DNA from 3 places in the Companilactobacillus bobalius genome. Region 2 is predicted to be linked to each of the others. Evidence: predicted binding sites of a transcription regulator. Region 2 holds the regulator's gene; each other region holds the start of a gene.
The links. Region 2 encodes NrdR, which represses ribonucleotide reductase genes. Its sites were predicted from a motif close to ACACNATATATNGTGT; they were not measured.
Positions count from the first base shown of each region.

Region 1: nrdJ (ribonucleoside-triphosphate reductase, adenosylcobalamin-dependent) is a predicted target of NrdR. The motif match lies at 2,216-2,231, and genes of this name have one in related genera.
Region 3: LKACC16343_RS06630 (deoxynucleoside kinase) is a predicted target of NrdR. The motif match lies at 1,359-1,374, and genes of this name have one in related genera.

Region 1 covers NZ_MYFM01000003.1:229,126-233,734, reverse strand. Annotated here, with positions in the region: gene nrdJ (ribonucleoside-triphosphate reductase, adenosylcobalamin-dependent) at 1-2,188, opposite strand, end outside; gene LKACC16343_RS06165 (ArnT family glycosyltransferase) at 2,570-4,063, opposite strand; gene LKACC16343_RS14310 (hypothetical protein) at 4,118-4,267, opposite strand; gene LKACC16343_RS06160 (hypothetical protein) at 4,443-4,609, opposite strand, start outside.
Region 2 covers NZ_MYFM01000008.1:74,604-79,212, forward strand. Annotated here, with positions in the region: gene polA (DNA polymerase I) at 1-908, shown strand, start outside; gene mutM (DNA-formamidopyrimidine glycosylase) at 923-1,750, shown strand; gene coaE (dephospho-CoA kinase) at 1,747-2,340, shown strand; gene nrdR (transcriptional regulator NrdR) at 2,362-2,835, shown strand; gene LKACC16343_RS12130 (DnaD domain protein) at 2,853-4,220, shown strand; gene dnaI (primosomal protein DnaI) at 4,223-4,609, shown strand, end outside.
Region 3 covers NZ_MYFM01000003.1:330,774-335,382, reverse strand. Annotated here, with positions in the region: gene LKACC16343_RS06635 (QueT transporter family protein) at 1-495, opposite strand; gene LKACC16343_RS06630 (deoxynucleoside kinase) at 631-1,275, opposite strand; gene LKACC16343_RS06625 (LPXTG cell wall anchor domain-containing protein) at 1,535-3,772, shown strand; gene LKACC16343_RS06620 (DUF2207 domain-containing protein) at 3,835-4,609, opposite strand, start outside.

The DNA.
Region 1 (4,609 bases), on a different contig from region 2:
TGTCTTTCTTGTCATGATTATCATTTTGTTCAGCAAATACTGCAGCTACGTTTTCATTAACCTCTGATTCACGTTCTTGATAAATTTTCTTATCAATTGGTTCCTTAGGAGCTTGTTTGAAATCGGCACCACTATAAGGTAATAGTGAAGTTGATTTCGTTACGTGTCTGTATTGATACATCAATGGTGCAATTTCATCTGCTTCGTTAGGTTGGAATGTGATTGTACAACTAACAGCATTATCAGACCAATATGTTTGTAGAAAGGCCTGTGTTGCAAATTGTTCAGCGATTGAAACTGAACCGGCTGAAGCAAAGTTAGGGTCGTCGGCATTGGCGGCTTTAACTGGGAATTCAACACACATTGTATGCTTTGTATAGACATCAGGTTCAATCTTGTATCCACAAGCCTTTAGGGCTGGTAGTAATGGATCACTATCTTGGAATCTGATTCTTTGAATTAAGTAACCTGCATAGTGGAAATGCATACCTTCGGATACACCAGCTAATTTGGCAACAGTACCTGATGGCTTAACTGTTGTGTGTTTAACTGAAGCTTTACATCCTAATTCCTTTGAGTACTCCTTATCAGCTGCAACAACTGAATGATATAAATCATCAAATTTCTTAGAAACGCGTTGATCGTAAATTGGCTTTTGAATAGTATCTCCTGTTTCAGGATCCGTGGCAGATTCAAAACCAGTCACAACACGATTACCGAAAGTTGTCAAAATCCAGTCTTGAATACCAGACATTGAAACTCCGATACGACGATTCTTTTGAATAACAGCTCTTGAAACTTCCCAGTCGTAATTACTAAATGTAACACGCTTAGTATATCTAGCTGCTAATTCAAAGGCCTCTTCCAATGACCAACCTTGTTCCTGAGCAATCAATGGAAAGACTTCAAATAAATTACATGGTTCACCGTTACTTAAGGAAATTTCACCACAAGGATTAGTCCCTTCAACACCATCATCGATACCTGGTTGATATCCATCAATGGCACGGCCATAATTTCGTGATAATTCTAAGTTAACGATTCCTGGTTCACCATTATGTGTGATGGAATCGGCAATTGGAGCATACTTATTGAACTTCGAATCAACAGCAACACTGTTATTTGAAGCCCAACGGTGATGATAAAGTTTCTTTTGATCTTGCTTCATAGTAATGAAATCATCATCAGTAGCACCACCTAAAGCTAATTCAGCTGAACGACGAACATTACCGGCAACAACCGTTTTACCAATCAAGTTCCCCATATCGGTACAGTCAACGGATGTTAACTTTCTACCAGCAGCATTGTTCAAAACTTCGTTGATATCAAAGAACATTTCAATTAAAGGAACGGGACCTGAAGCTGTTCCACCAAATCCTTTGATCTTTTCACCTTTAGCACGAATCTTAGTAATATCTAAAACAACATCTTTCAAACCATCGTTAGTATCGTTAAAGTGAGCATCAATCATATTTGCATTTCCAACTACCCAACCTTCACGAGTATCAGGAAGTTCATAATGACGTGTATTTTCAAGTTCATGGCTCTTTAACCATTCATCACGGTCAACAGCACCGGCTGCGATTGAATCATCGTATGAGGCGCTCTCTTTGCCAATAAGAACAGTTAAATCAACTTTGTTATCAACAACCGGCATTAATTTCATATTACTTGGTACAACAGAGAAACCAACACCGCCACCCTTCATTAATTGATCAAACATGAATGAGAATGGCATTGAAACAGCCAATTGATCTTGCTTCAAGTAAGAAGGCACGATATGACTATCACCATACTTTTGTGGTCTGATGGCAACAAACCAACAATTGTTTAAAGCATCACCATTACGATGTTGATACTCAGTTCCAGAAATCCAAAGATTTCTACCTGATGGTGTTGCGGCTAAACCGTAAACCAATTTATAAAGATTTTGAGCTTCATTAACCAAGCTGGCATATTGTTCATCAGTTAATGAATCATCCTTCAAACGTGGATCAAGGTTGATGTTACCTTCAATAACACGTTTAACTGTTTCTGACCAATTTTCAGTACGTCCAAGTTCTGGAATCCAACGAGCATAAGTACGTTTATACGTAACCCAGCCTAACTCGCCCCAGTGGGGTTTAATTGTTTTTTTGACTTCGTCAATAAAGTCGTCTGATAAAATAATTTTATTAATTGTATTCATTAATATTCACTCCACACATTTGAAATAACACAATATATAGTACCTTTAATTCTTTTCAATAACAATATATAGTGTTCAACTATTTCTATTGACATTTTAGAAATGGTTTTGCGTATTGATATTTAGGCAATTTAAAAATTAAAAATATCCAATTTGGATTTTAATTTATAATTAAAAATTCAAAGTCGCAATTACTATTCTAATATCTCTCAAGTTTGCTTAGCAATGATTTTTTTAATTTAAAGTCAGTCCTAAATTTCAAGTGGCTCGACTCAAATTTTTTCCTTGACTTGACCAATCAACCGTCAGATTAGCGATTGAGACCATAAATTTTTTTACAAAAAAACTATCTAGCTATTTGACCAGATAGTTTCTTAAAATTTAAACATCTTTTTTGATAAAAAATTGATACAATCCCAAGCCAGCTAAAATTGCGACAACCGGTAAAAATTCGATTCGATATCTTCCCTGAACTTCAATCAACAATTGTGCGGCCGCAAATGCCAACATTGGTAACAACAATAAATATAAATTATTGCCGAACTTTGTTTTAAACAGGCTAAACGAACCTATCCATGAAAAGATTATTAAAATAATCGAACCGATGTATGCCAAATAGTCGACTCGCTCAACCGTCTTAGCTGAATGATTCTGACTATAGCCAGTAAAATTAGTAGCCATAGTACGTTGTGACCACAATCCACCGACCTTGTTGATAAACAAACTCAACCATTTATTATTTTTGTTTAAATAATTTATTTCTTGATGCAATGCCGCTTTTTCTTTCTTGCTCATAACCTTACGTGGCTTGCTTGCATCAATTAAACGATCCATATCAGGCGAATAAGTGCCATTAGATTGATAGTTCAATCCGGTAACAAATTTCCATTCAGGATCATAGTTAGACAATCCATAAGCATTGAGTCCAGAAGCCCTAATTCCCCAACCTGCCAAAGAAAACAGTGCTAAATAAATCACTAGTGATAACAAAATTTTCAGAGGCTTTTGGTAATTGAATTTACCATTTTCAAACATTGTATACAGTATTGCAAAAACCACGATGCCAGCCACAACTACTGGTCCAATCGGTCTGATCAAACAACCGATGGTCAAAGCAACTCCTGATAAAATGTAAGCCCAGAGTTTATCTTGCATGATCAAATAAAATGTTAATAAGTAACATAGTGAGCCTAAATATTGATTGCTGGCTTGACTATTCAAGGCAAACCAATCTAAATCTATCATTAAGAGCAACACTGCTAAACGTGCCACTTTAATATTTTCAAAGATTTTCACAGTTAATAAATACGTGAAAAGTAAAATTAAAGCTTGGTAGATTACATTTAAAAATTGAATTGCAAAAATATGATAACCAAAGATTTTTACAACGCCTAATACATAAACCATGTATCCCGATTGATAAGCAAAACGTGAAAAATAGTCATTGTCAGTTTCATAAAGTTTGGCCCCATGCTGAAGACCAGGTACGCGTGTCCAAAAGTTACCAAAATCACTCAATTGAGTCTTTGGCACAACTAAAACCCAGGTAGTCGCTACTACCATGAAAACAAGCAACATTACTAGAAGAATCGCCCAATTAAGTTTTTTATTTTGGTCACTAATTTTAACTAGGAAATAACCGACTACCCCAACAAATACTAATGCCAACAATAAACTGCCCCAATTAAAAGCACGATTTACCGTAGCATAATTTTCATAATAAAACATCGACATCTTGAAAAGAACTAACGTCGTAAAAATTGCTAAAACACCTAAAATAAACTTACTAATGCCATTTTGAATTTTAAGAATAGAAATCCCCGTCCTTACTATATTGAAAATTTCAAAGTATCCAATATTCTTTAATTCTATCACGCCAAATTACACGTTGTGAAATTAGAGGGGATTCAAAAAAATTCAAATTCTACACTACTTATCTTCAGAGGCATCCTCTGACCCAATTGAATCATCACTAAAAATGCTCTTAGCATGTTCTTTGGTTCCATCACTATATTCAATCATCAAAGAAAAATCTGGTAACATCTCAACTGAAACAACTTTGGAAGTATCTTCATCCATTTCTATTCCTCTTTATGAAATTAAAATTCAATATATTGAAATCGATTACATTATAGTTTCTCAATCAAATTATCGCAATTAAAAAACAAAAAAATAACAAAACCAAATTTTGATTTTGTTATAGTCTTTATTCTTCTGATATTTCAATACTCTTCTTATTTAACAAATAATAAAATCATTTTTTAAGAACTTCGCCATATCTAAACTGAGTCCCAACAAAGTACGTAATGGCTGACATAAAAACAGCCATTAATGCAAAAACGATCAGTGATGTCCAATTGTAATATCCACCGGTTATTAACATGAAAACGAAATAAACTACGATATCTATTCCATAAACAG
Region 2 (4,609 bases):
TGGATTATCGTCAGATTTCTAAGATCCAGTCGACATATGTTGTTGGTTTACAGAAATTTGTTCAGCCGGATAATAAGATTCATACTATTTATCTACAAACGTTGACTCAAACAGGTCGTCTATCATCAATTGAACCTAATTTGCAAAATATTCCTATTCGTATTGATGAGGGAAAACAAATTCGGAAGGCCTTTGTACCACAACATAAAGATTGGGAAATCTTTTCAGCCGATTATTCACAAGTTGAATTACGTGTGTTAGCCCATATTTCTGGGGATGAACATATGCAAGAAGCTTTTAACGAAGATTACGATATTCATGCTCATACAGCAATGAGAATCTTTGGCTTGAATAGTACTGATGAAGTGACACCAAATATGCGTCGCCAAGCTAAAGCTACCAACTTTGGGATTGTTTATGGAATTAGTGATTACGGTTTATCACAGAATATCGGTATTAGTCGTAAACAGGCTGCTGCATTCATTGAATCTTACTTTGAACAGTATCCAGGGGTTAAGAAATATATGGATGATATTGTTAAATATGCCCGTGAAAATGGCTATGTTGAAACAATTATGCATCGTCGTCGTTATCTTCCAGATATTCATTCAAAGAACTTCAACGTTAGAAACTTTGCTCAACGAACAGCTATGAATACACCAATTCAAGGTAGTGCCGCTGATATTATCAAAGTTGCCATGATAAATATGCAAAAGATGTTAAAGAAAGAAAATTTACAAGCTAATTTGCTTTTACAAGTACATGATGAAATGATTTTTGAAGCCCCAGCTTCAGAAATTGCAACCTTAGAAAAACTAGTTCCGAGTGTTATGGATTCAGCGGTTAAACTTGATGTACCTTTGAAAGTTGAAACAGCTCATGGAAAAACTTGGTACGAAGCTAAATAATAGTAGGTGATAAAATGCCAGAAATGCCAGAAGTAGAGACAGTTAGACGTAGTTTGATTGCTCAAGTAAAGGGTAGAAAGATAACTCATGTTGAAATTCGTTATCCTGATTTGATTACTGGTGATGTGGATCAATTTGTTGAATTTGTTACAGGGGCAACTATCAGTGATATCGGTCGTCGAGCAAAATTTCTATTGATTCATTTGAATAATGGTTATACAATTATTAGTCATTTGAGAATGGAAGGTAAGTATCGGATTTCTGCTGATCCAAGTGCAATTGATAAGCATTCACATGCTATCTTTACTTTGGATAATGGGCAAAAGATGATTTATAATGATGTTCGTAAATTTGGTCGAATGCAGTTGTGGAATACTGATGATTTATCAGACAATAAATCACTAAAAAAATTGGGACCAGAGCCGCTGTCGGCTGAATTCACTTTTCAAAATTTAAAGCCAAGAATTATGCGTCATCACAAAGACATTAAGACCGTTTTGTTGGATCAAAGTGTTATGAGTGGTCTAGGTAATATCTATGTTGATGAGGTTCTTTGGAAAGTTAAATTACACCCTGAGACACCATCCAATCATCTTAGTGATGAAGATATTCAAAAAATTATTGAAGCCTCTAACCAAGAGATGGATAAAGGAATTGCTGCTGGTGGTTCATCAATTAGAACCTATGTGGATGCTACAGGTCACAAGGGTACTATGCAAAATAATTTAAAAGTTTATGGAAAAGAAGGAACGCCTTGTCCAAGATGCGGAACCGAGATAAAAAAGATTAAGGTCGGAGGTCGCGGTACGCATTTTTGCCCAAAGTGCCAGGTAGTAAAATGAGTAAGATTTATGGTTTGACTGGAGGAATTGCCTCCGGTAAATCAACCGTTTTAAATTTATTTAGACATAATAAATTCATTGTATACGATGCCGATTATGTTGCTCGAGATGTGGTTAAGGTCGGAACTGTAGGCTTAAAGCAAATTACCCAACAATTCGGTGAACAAATTTTATTGCCGGATGGTAATCTTAATCGTCGAAAGTTGAGTTCTATTGTTTTTGGCGATAGGGATGAATTAGATAAATTGGATAAAATAACGAGACCTTTGATAAAAAAAGAAATTTTACAAACGGTTGCTGAAGTTAAAAGATCAACAGATAAAACAATCTCTATTTTTGAAATACCATTACTGTTTGAAGGCAATTATCAGAATTACTTTGATGGTGTGATCAGTGTCTATGTCGAACCACAAATCCAATTGCATCGATTGATGAGACGTAATGCTTTAAGTAAAGAAGTTGCTTTGGAACAGATCAATTCACAGATGTCGATGTACGAGAAAAAAGAGCGTGCTGACTTTGTGATTGATAATTCGGAAGATTTAGCACATCTTCAGGATGAGTTTAGTCGGTTAATACCACAACTTTAATTTGGAAAAGAGGCTGGAATTTTGATTTGTCCGCATTGTCATCATGATTCATCAAAAGTTATTGACAGTCGTCCCAGTGATGAAGGACGCGCCATTAGAAGAAGACGTGAATGTGAATACTGTGGAACGCGATTCACAACGTTTGAAAGATTGGAAAAATCGCCATTGTTGGTTATCAAAAAGAATGGCAACAGAGAGGAATTCAGCCGTGAAAAGTTATTACGTGGATTAGTTCGTGCTGCTGAAAAACGTCCTGTAACAATGGATCAAATGAATAGTATCGTCGATAAAGTAGAAAACGAAATTAGATCAACTGGTGAAAGTGAAGTTCGCTCACAATTAATTGGTGAACATGTTATGAGAATTCTATCCAAAGTAGATGACGTAACTTATATTCGTTTTGCCAGTGTTTATCGTGAATTTAAAGATATGAATGGATTCATGGAAGAAGTCCAAGAAATGATGTCTAACGGTAAAAAAATTGATAAGAAGTAAGGGGAGTATTAGTGTCCGTGAGTAATTTTGAATCAGATAAATTTACACCTTTAGTAGGTTATTGGTGTTTGCCAAGTGGTCATTTGAATGATGATGATCGTCATGTTTTGACTGACTTATACTTGCCCATTTTAGGTACTGAGGCTTTCAGTTTGTACTTGCTGCTGTGGGAAAAATTACCTAATAAAGAGGTCGTCACACAAAGAAAAAGCCATGCTGAATTGATGAGTTTACTTGGTATTGATTTGAAACGATTTTATGAAGCACGAATCAAGACGGAGGCTCTAGGCTTAATTAGGACCTATCAAAAGAAAGATAGTTTAGGACCTTATTATATCTATCAACTTTTTGAACCCTTATCACCAGATGAGTTTTTTAAAGATGACTTGATGAGTATTTTTCTTTATGAGCAAGTTGGTGAGAGTAAATATCATTTATTGGCCGATAAATATGCGCATTCAGATTTGATCTTGCAAAATTCACATGAGATAACGAAAGATTTTTTGGAAGTCTTCCAGTTAAGCAATAGTGATTTGATCAATACGCCAACAGAAGTAAAGAATACTCAAGATAGTTTTAAAGTAAATAATACAGATAATAAAAAGCCGTCGTTGAATGAAGAAGAGATTCCCCAATTAGATTGGGAGTTAATTTCGGATCGTATCCAACAATTATTTAGAATTCATCCTGATAATTTGTTAGAGAATCAGGAATTGATTTTAAATCTTCATGCGTTTTATGGTTTAGACGAGATTACGTTGATTGATTTGATTGGTAAGACTTGTGATATTGTCAATAATAAAATTGATCCTGCACGTCTGAAAAAGGCGGTACAAGACCGTTTTGAAAAGAACGCTAATATCTCAGTTAAGCAGCAAGCTAACACGGAATCTGAACCAACTGAGCAGACTGATGGGCAATTAAATCGGGCTGATCAATTGTTGTTGAAACAGGCTCGTTCACTGCGTCCGGCTGATTTTTTGGCTGCTCAAAAGCAAAAAAGTGGTGGCTTTACTGGTACAGTGGAAACCAATGCATTGAGAAATATGGCGACAAAAACCTACTTGTCTCCAGCTGTATTAAATATTATGGTGTACTATATTTTGCAAACTTCACCTACTTTGACTTTGCCATTAATGGAAACTATGGCTAATGATTGGCAGCAAAATGATGTCAAGACGCCGGAACAGGCTCTGAAACGAATTAATGATTTTCAAACTAAGAGTCGTAATCCTAAACGTCGTTATAACAATAAGAATCGTAAAGTTGAACAAGCAACTGACTGGAGCAAAGTGAAGGCTAAGGTTCCTGCACAAAAGAATCAAAAAAATGAACAGGATGATCTTCAGAATCGTTTGAAGAGATTAAGAAATAAGGATAATTAAGTATGGAAAATTTAGGTAGTAGATTAGCAGAATATTTGAATTCAAAGAATTTGACGGAGGACTATCGCCGTCTTCTTAATAGTGCTTTGAACGATCCCGATGTGCAGAGATTTTTGAAGGAGAATAGCGATAGAATCAATCCTAATGCAATCTCTACTAGTGCAGCTAGCATTTATGAATTTTATAATAACAAGCGACATACGAGTGAATTGACACGTGGATATTATCCTAAATTGATTGTTAACAATCATAATATTGAAGTGGCCTATTATCCTAATGAGCGTACTCAAAACCGAGAGAAGCGAAGTCAGTACGAATCAGGGTTTGTTTTAATGGATATGGCTCCAGATATTCGTCGTGCCAAGTTGGATGATTACGATGGCGAAGGT
Region 3 (4,609 bases), on a different contig from region 2:
TTACTTTATTAATTTACTAAAACTCTTATTTTGCATTAAGAAATAGAAAATCACCGCACCGATAGCTACAACAACTAACTCACCTAGTCCAACCGTAACAAAGTTCAAGGCAAATGGTAATTTCAAGACAAAATGCAATTCTGCCCCAACAATTAATCCATTTACAACGGCACAAATTACAGGTACTAGCCATAAGAATTTTGTCTTAGCAGGAACCCTTGTAATCAAGTAGCAAGCAATTGCTGTTGCTAACGTTCCTAAAATCAAATCGTATGCCCCTAATGATGCACTAAAGATATTTGAGATAAAGCATCCAATAATCAGAGACCAACTATATTTATGATTAAAAAATGGCAATAACATCAGAATCTCTGAAACTCGAAATTGGATTTGACCGTAGGAAAACGCTGAAATAACAGGTGCGATTGTCACTGCTACATAAAGCGCTGCTACCAAAGCCAATTGTGTGATATCTCTTACTTTTAAATTACTCAAAATAAAACCCTCCACTGTTTTAATTAATTCCGCAGGTTCATCAGTGTAAACTGCTCCTAATAGGTTATCTTATTTTCAACCCGGTATCAAGCTAATAAAAAAGACAAAACCACTTATTGGCTTTGTCTTAATAATTTAGTCTAATGTTCCACGTTTACGTAATTGTTCATCAATTAAATCAAGAACCTTTTGACGATCTTCAGGGTTCTCAACGAAATCATACTTGTCACCATCGATTTTCATCTTAGGACTGTAATCATAATCGTCATACCAACCATCATAACGGCTAAGTAGTTGATGATAATATTCTGGCAAAGTTGGATCTTGTTCTGGTTGTTCATATGAACGACCACGTTTTTCGATACGGTGAATCATTGTGTCATATGAAATATCCAAGTGTACCAATAAATCAGGTGCCTTTTTAGCGGCAGCGTATGGTAGTTCTTGCATCATGTTGTCTAGAAGTTCATCGTAAACTTTTACTTCTTGAGGAGTAGCTCTACCCATGTCAGCATTCATATGAAAGAATAGTGAATCTTCGTAAATTGAACGGTCCAAAACATTATTATCTTGTACCATTGCTTTCTTAATTGAATCAAAACGTTTATTCAAAAAGTAAATTTGTAGTAAAAATGCATATTTCTTAGGGTCTTTATAAAATAATGGCAAAACCGGATTATTATCAACTTGTTCATAGAAAGCCTCAGTTCCTAAGTGTTCTGATAAAATAGTCGCCAATGAACTCTTTCCGGCTCCAATTGCGCCGCTCAATACGATCATCATTATTCTCCTCCGTAGCTTTTTAATTCTTTATTTGATTTGTTAATTTGCAAAAAAACAACATTCACTATGATACCACTTCAATTCTATATATTGTATATATTTTTGAAATTTCACCATATGTGGTATTTATCACAAGCACTCGTTTCTTTATTAATAACGTTTTTAAATAATAAAATAATATTTATCATTAAGCCCTATCGTATTCAGCTTAATCATTCTATAATTGGACTGTACTGATTAAGAAAGGGGAAAAAGTATGGGGAAGAAATTACGAAATATTTTTACCGCTCTCATAACTGGATTAGCCGTTATAATTTTAATTCTTACCTTTAACACTAATAATGTTAAAGCTGCTAAAAACTATACTAGTTCTGATATGATTACAAGCGGTTCTATTAATAAACAAGACAAGATTTACAGCATGAGCAGTACCGTACCAATCACATACGAGTACGATACGACTGGTTACAAACTTGAAAATGGCGATACTTTGACTATCGACGTGCCAAGTCCCTTAGCCGTTACACCAAACGATACTCCATTCAATGTTGTTGGTGACAATGGTGAAGTCATTGGTACAGCTATTTTGAATAGTAGTAATCAAATTGTTGTTACCTTCAACGAAAATGTTGAGGAACTTGAAAGTGTCAAAGGGACGCTTTCTATCAACACAGGAGTTACCGTAGATCGTAATAAAGCTGAAGTTGGTTCAAATGATGTTTATTTCCCTATTAAGGATAAGAATACTCAACAAAGCATTCTTCAAACCAAAGCCAGTGACAAAAACATCTCGAAAAAGGGTGTCTTTGGTACTGATGCCGAGGGTAACGAAATCGTTACTTGGACTATCCTTGCCAACCGTAATGAATTAAACTTCGGTACAATGAGCGTCTTTGATACTATTACTGATCCTAATTTAGAATATGTATCTGGCTCTGTTGTCGTTCAAGAGGCTACCTGGAAGGATAAGGAAACTGGTACCTATAAACGCGGAGATACCGTTCCTTCAAGCAATTACACTCTAAATGAGTCTGGAAATGGATTTGATTTAACCATTCCAAATTCTGGAAAACAAATGTACGCTATAACCTTCCAAACTAAAGTTACAGATCCAAGCAAAGTAACTGATGGAACAGTCTTTAGAAACGACGCTACAATGACAGGAAAAGTTACTGGTAACGGTAATGAGTCACAGGAAATCAATGAAACAGCTTCTGGAAAAGTTTCTGGTGGAACTAATTCCGGTAATGGTAGTGGTAACAAACTCGGTAGTGCTACATTGACTAAATTCAATGAACAAGACAACACTACTCCATTAGCAGGCGCCGTTTATGATCTTTACAAAGTTGGTTCAGATACTCCTGTTCAAACTAATTTGACTACTGATGAAAATGGTCAAATCAAGCTAAATAATCTTGGTGCCGGCGACTATTACTTCAAAGAAGTCACAGCCCCTGCTGGTTATCAATTGAATGAAAACGAAATTCCATTTACCATAACGGGACAAACTACAGCACCTGTTCAAGTAACTGGTGTTGACGAACCTGAAAAAGAAGAATTAGGTTCAATTGTTATTAAGAAAATTGATGCTGAAACTGGCTACAAATTAGCCGGTGCCGAATTCAACATTGTTAATGATAAAGGTGAAGTTGTTGGAACAATCACTACCGACCGTTTAGGTCTTGGCCATTTCTACAACCTACCAGTTGGACATTATAAATTAGTTGAAACTAAAGCTCCCGAAGGTTATCTCAAAGGCGAAGATATTGAATTCGATATTAGTGCTGATAATCTAACACCAAAAATGATTTCCGTTGAAAACGAAAAAGAAATTACTGGTGAAAATGGCTATAGTGCAGTTCTTCAAAAATTTGATCGTGATGATTTAACAGTTGGCGTCCCTGGTGCTGAATATACTCTTTATGGTGATGATGGTATTGCTCTAGAAACTGCCGTAACAAATGAGCTAGGTGTTATCAAAATTGACAATCTTAAACCTGGCAAGTATTACTTCCTAGAAACTAAAGCTCCTGAAGGTTATGATTTAAATCCTGATAAGATTCCATTTACTATCACTGAGAACTCCAATGAGACCGGTGTTGGTACATTAGAAACATCAGACCCTAAGACCGTCACAACTGAACCTGGTGATAACAATAATGGTAATGAAGGTAATACTCAAGAACCCGGCGACAATAATGGTAATGAAGGCAATACTTCTAAACCCGATGAAAATGGTAACGGTGATAAAGATGACAACGATAGTGGTTTAATCGTTGATCCTGAACATCCCGCTACAGACAATAACAATAATGAAGGTGGACTTATCACTAACCCATTGAACCCTGACACTTCAAATAATGGCAATAGTTCTACTTCAGAATCCAATACTGACAAACTTCCTCAAACTGGTGCTGAATCTGGTTTGCTAGCAAGTCTTCTAGGATTCGTTCTTCTAATTAGCATCACTTATCTTAATCGTCGTCATGCTTAATTAGACAAATTAAAAATGGACTGAGAAAAAATTCTCAGTCCATTTTTTTGTCTCAATATATTTTAGAAAGCTCCACCACCGGAACCTCCTCCAAAACCACCAGACGAGCCTCCTGAGAAACCGCCGGATCCACCTGAGATACTTGATGAGCCCCCTGCTGAAATTGCTCCTGTAAAAGCTGTTTGGAAGCCTGTATTGCTATTAAGAAAACTACTACTCCCAATATAATAATATGCAATAGCCGAATTATTAACCACATCAGCTCCAAAGTTAACTTTCAAGGCCTTAATTACTTTATCAGAAACACCGAAGATAACCGCATATGGCAAGAATCGTTCCCAAAGGATAATGTCGCCAACCTCAGCCATTTTAATATCATCAATATCCTCTAGCATTCGTTTAAAGGCTCTAATTTTGTTAACTTCTTCTTCACCTAAATTTGTATATGGTGTAATCTTTTTCTTTACGATTACATACGGAATCCAAGCCACAAGACCAATAACTACTAGAATTGCGCCACTGAGTAGAACTGTACTGCTAAGAATTAAAGAAATCATCAGCATGATACCAAGGATAATATCAACGGCTATTGTGGCAACTTTAAAACTATCAACCAAATTCATATTTCCTAAATCTAAATATTTCTCTCGACCCTTTGCCGCATCTTTAGCCCACTTATCAAATTTTTTAGTCATCTTGTCGTCATTGCTACGAGCAAATTTACGAATGTCTTTCAACCGGACTGATTTACCATCACCGATCTTATCAATTAAATATTTAAAAAATTCATTGGTAGGTGGAACCAGTGCCGTAATTTGGTAGTCTTTACCGATTTTA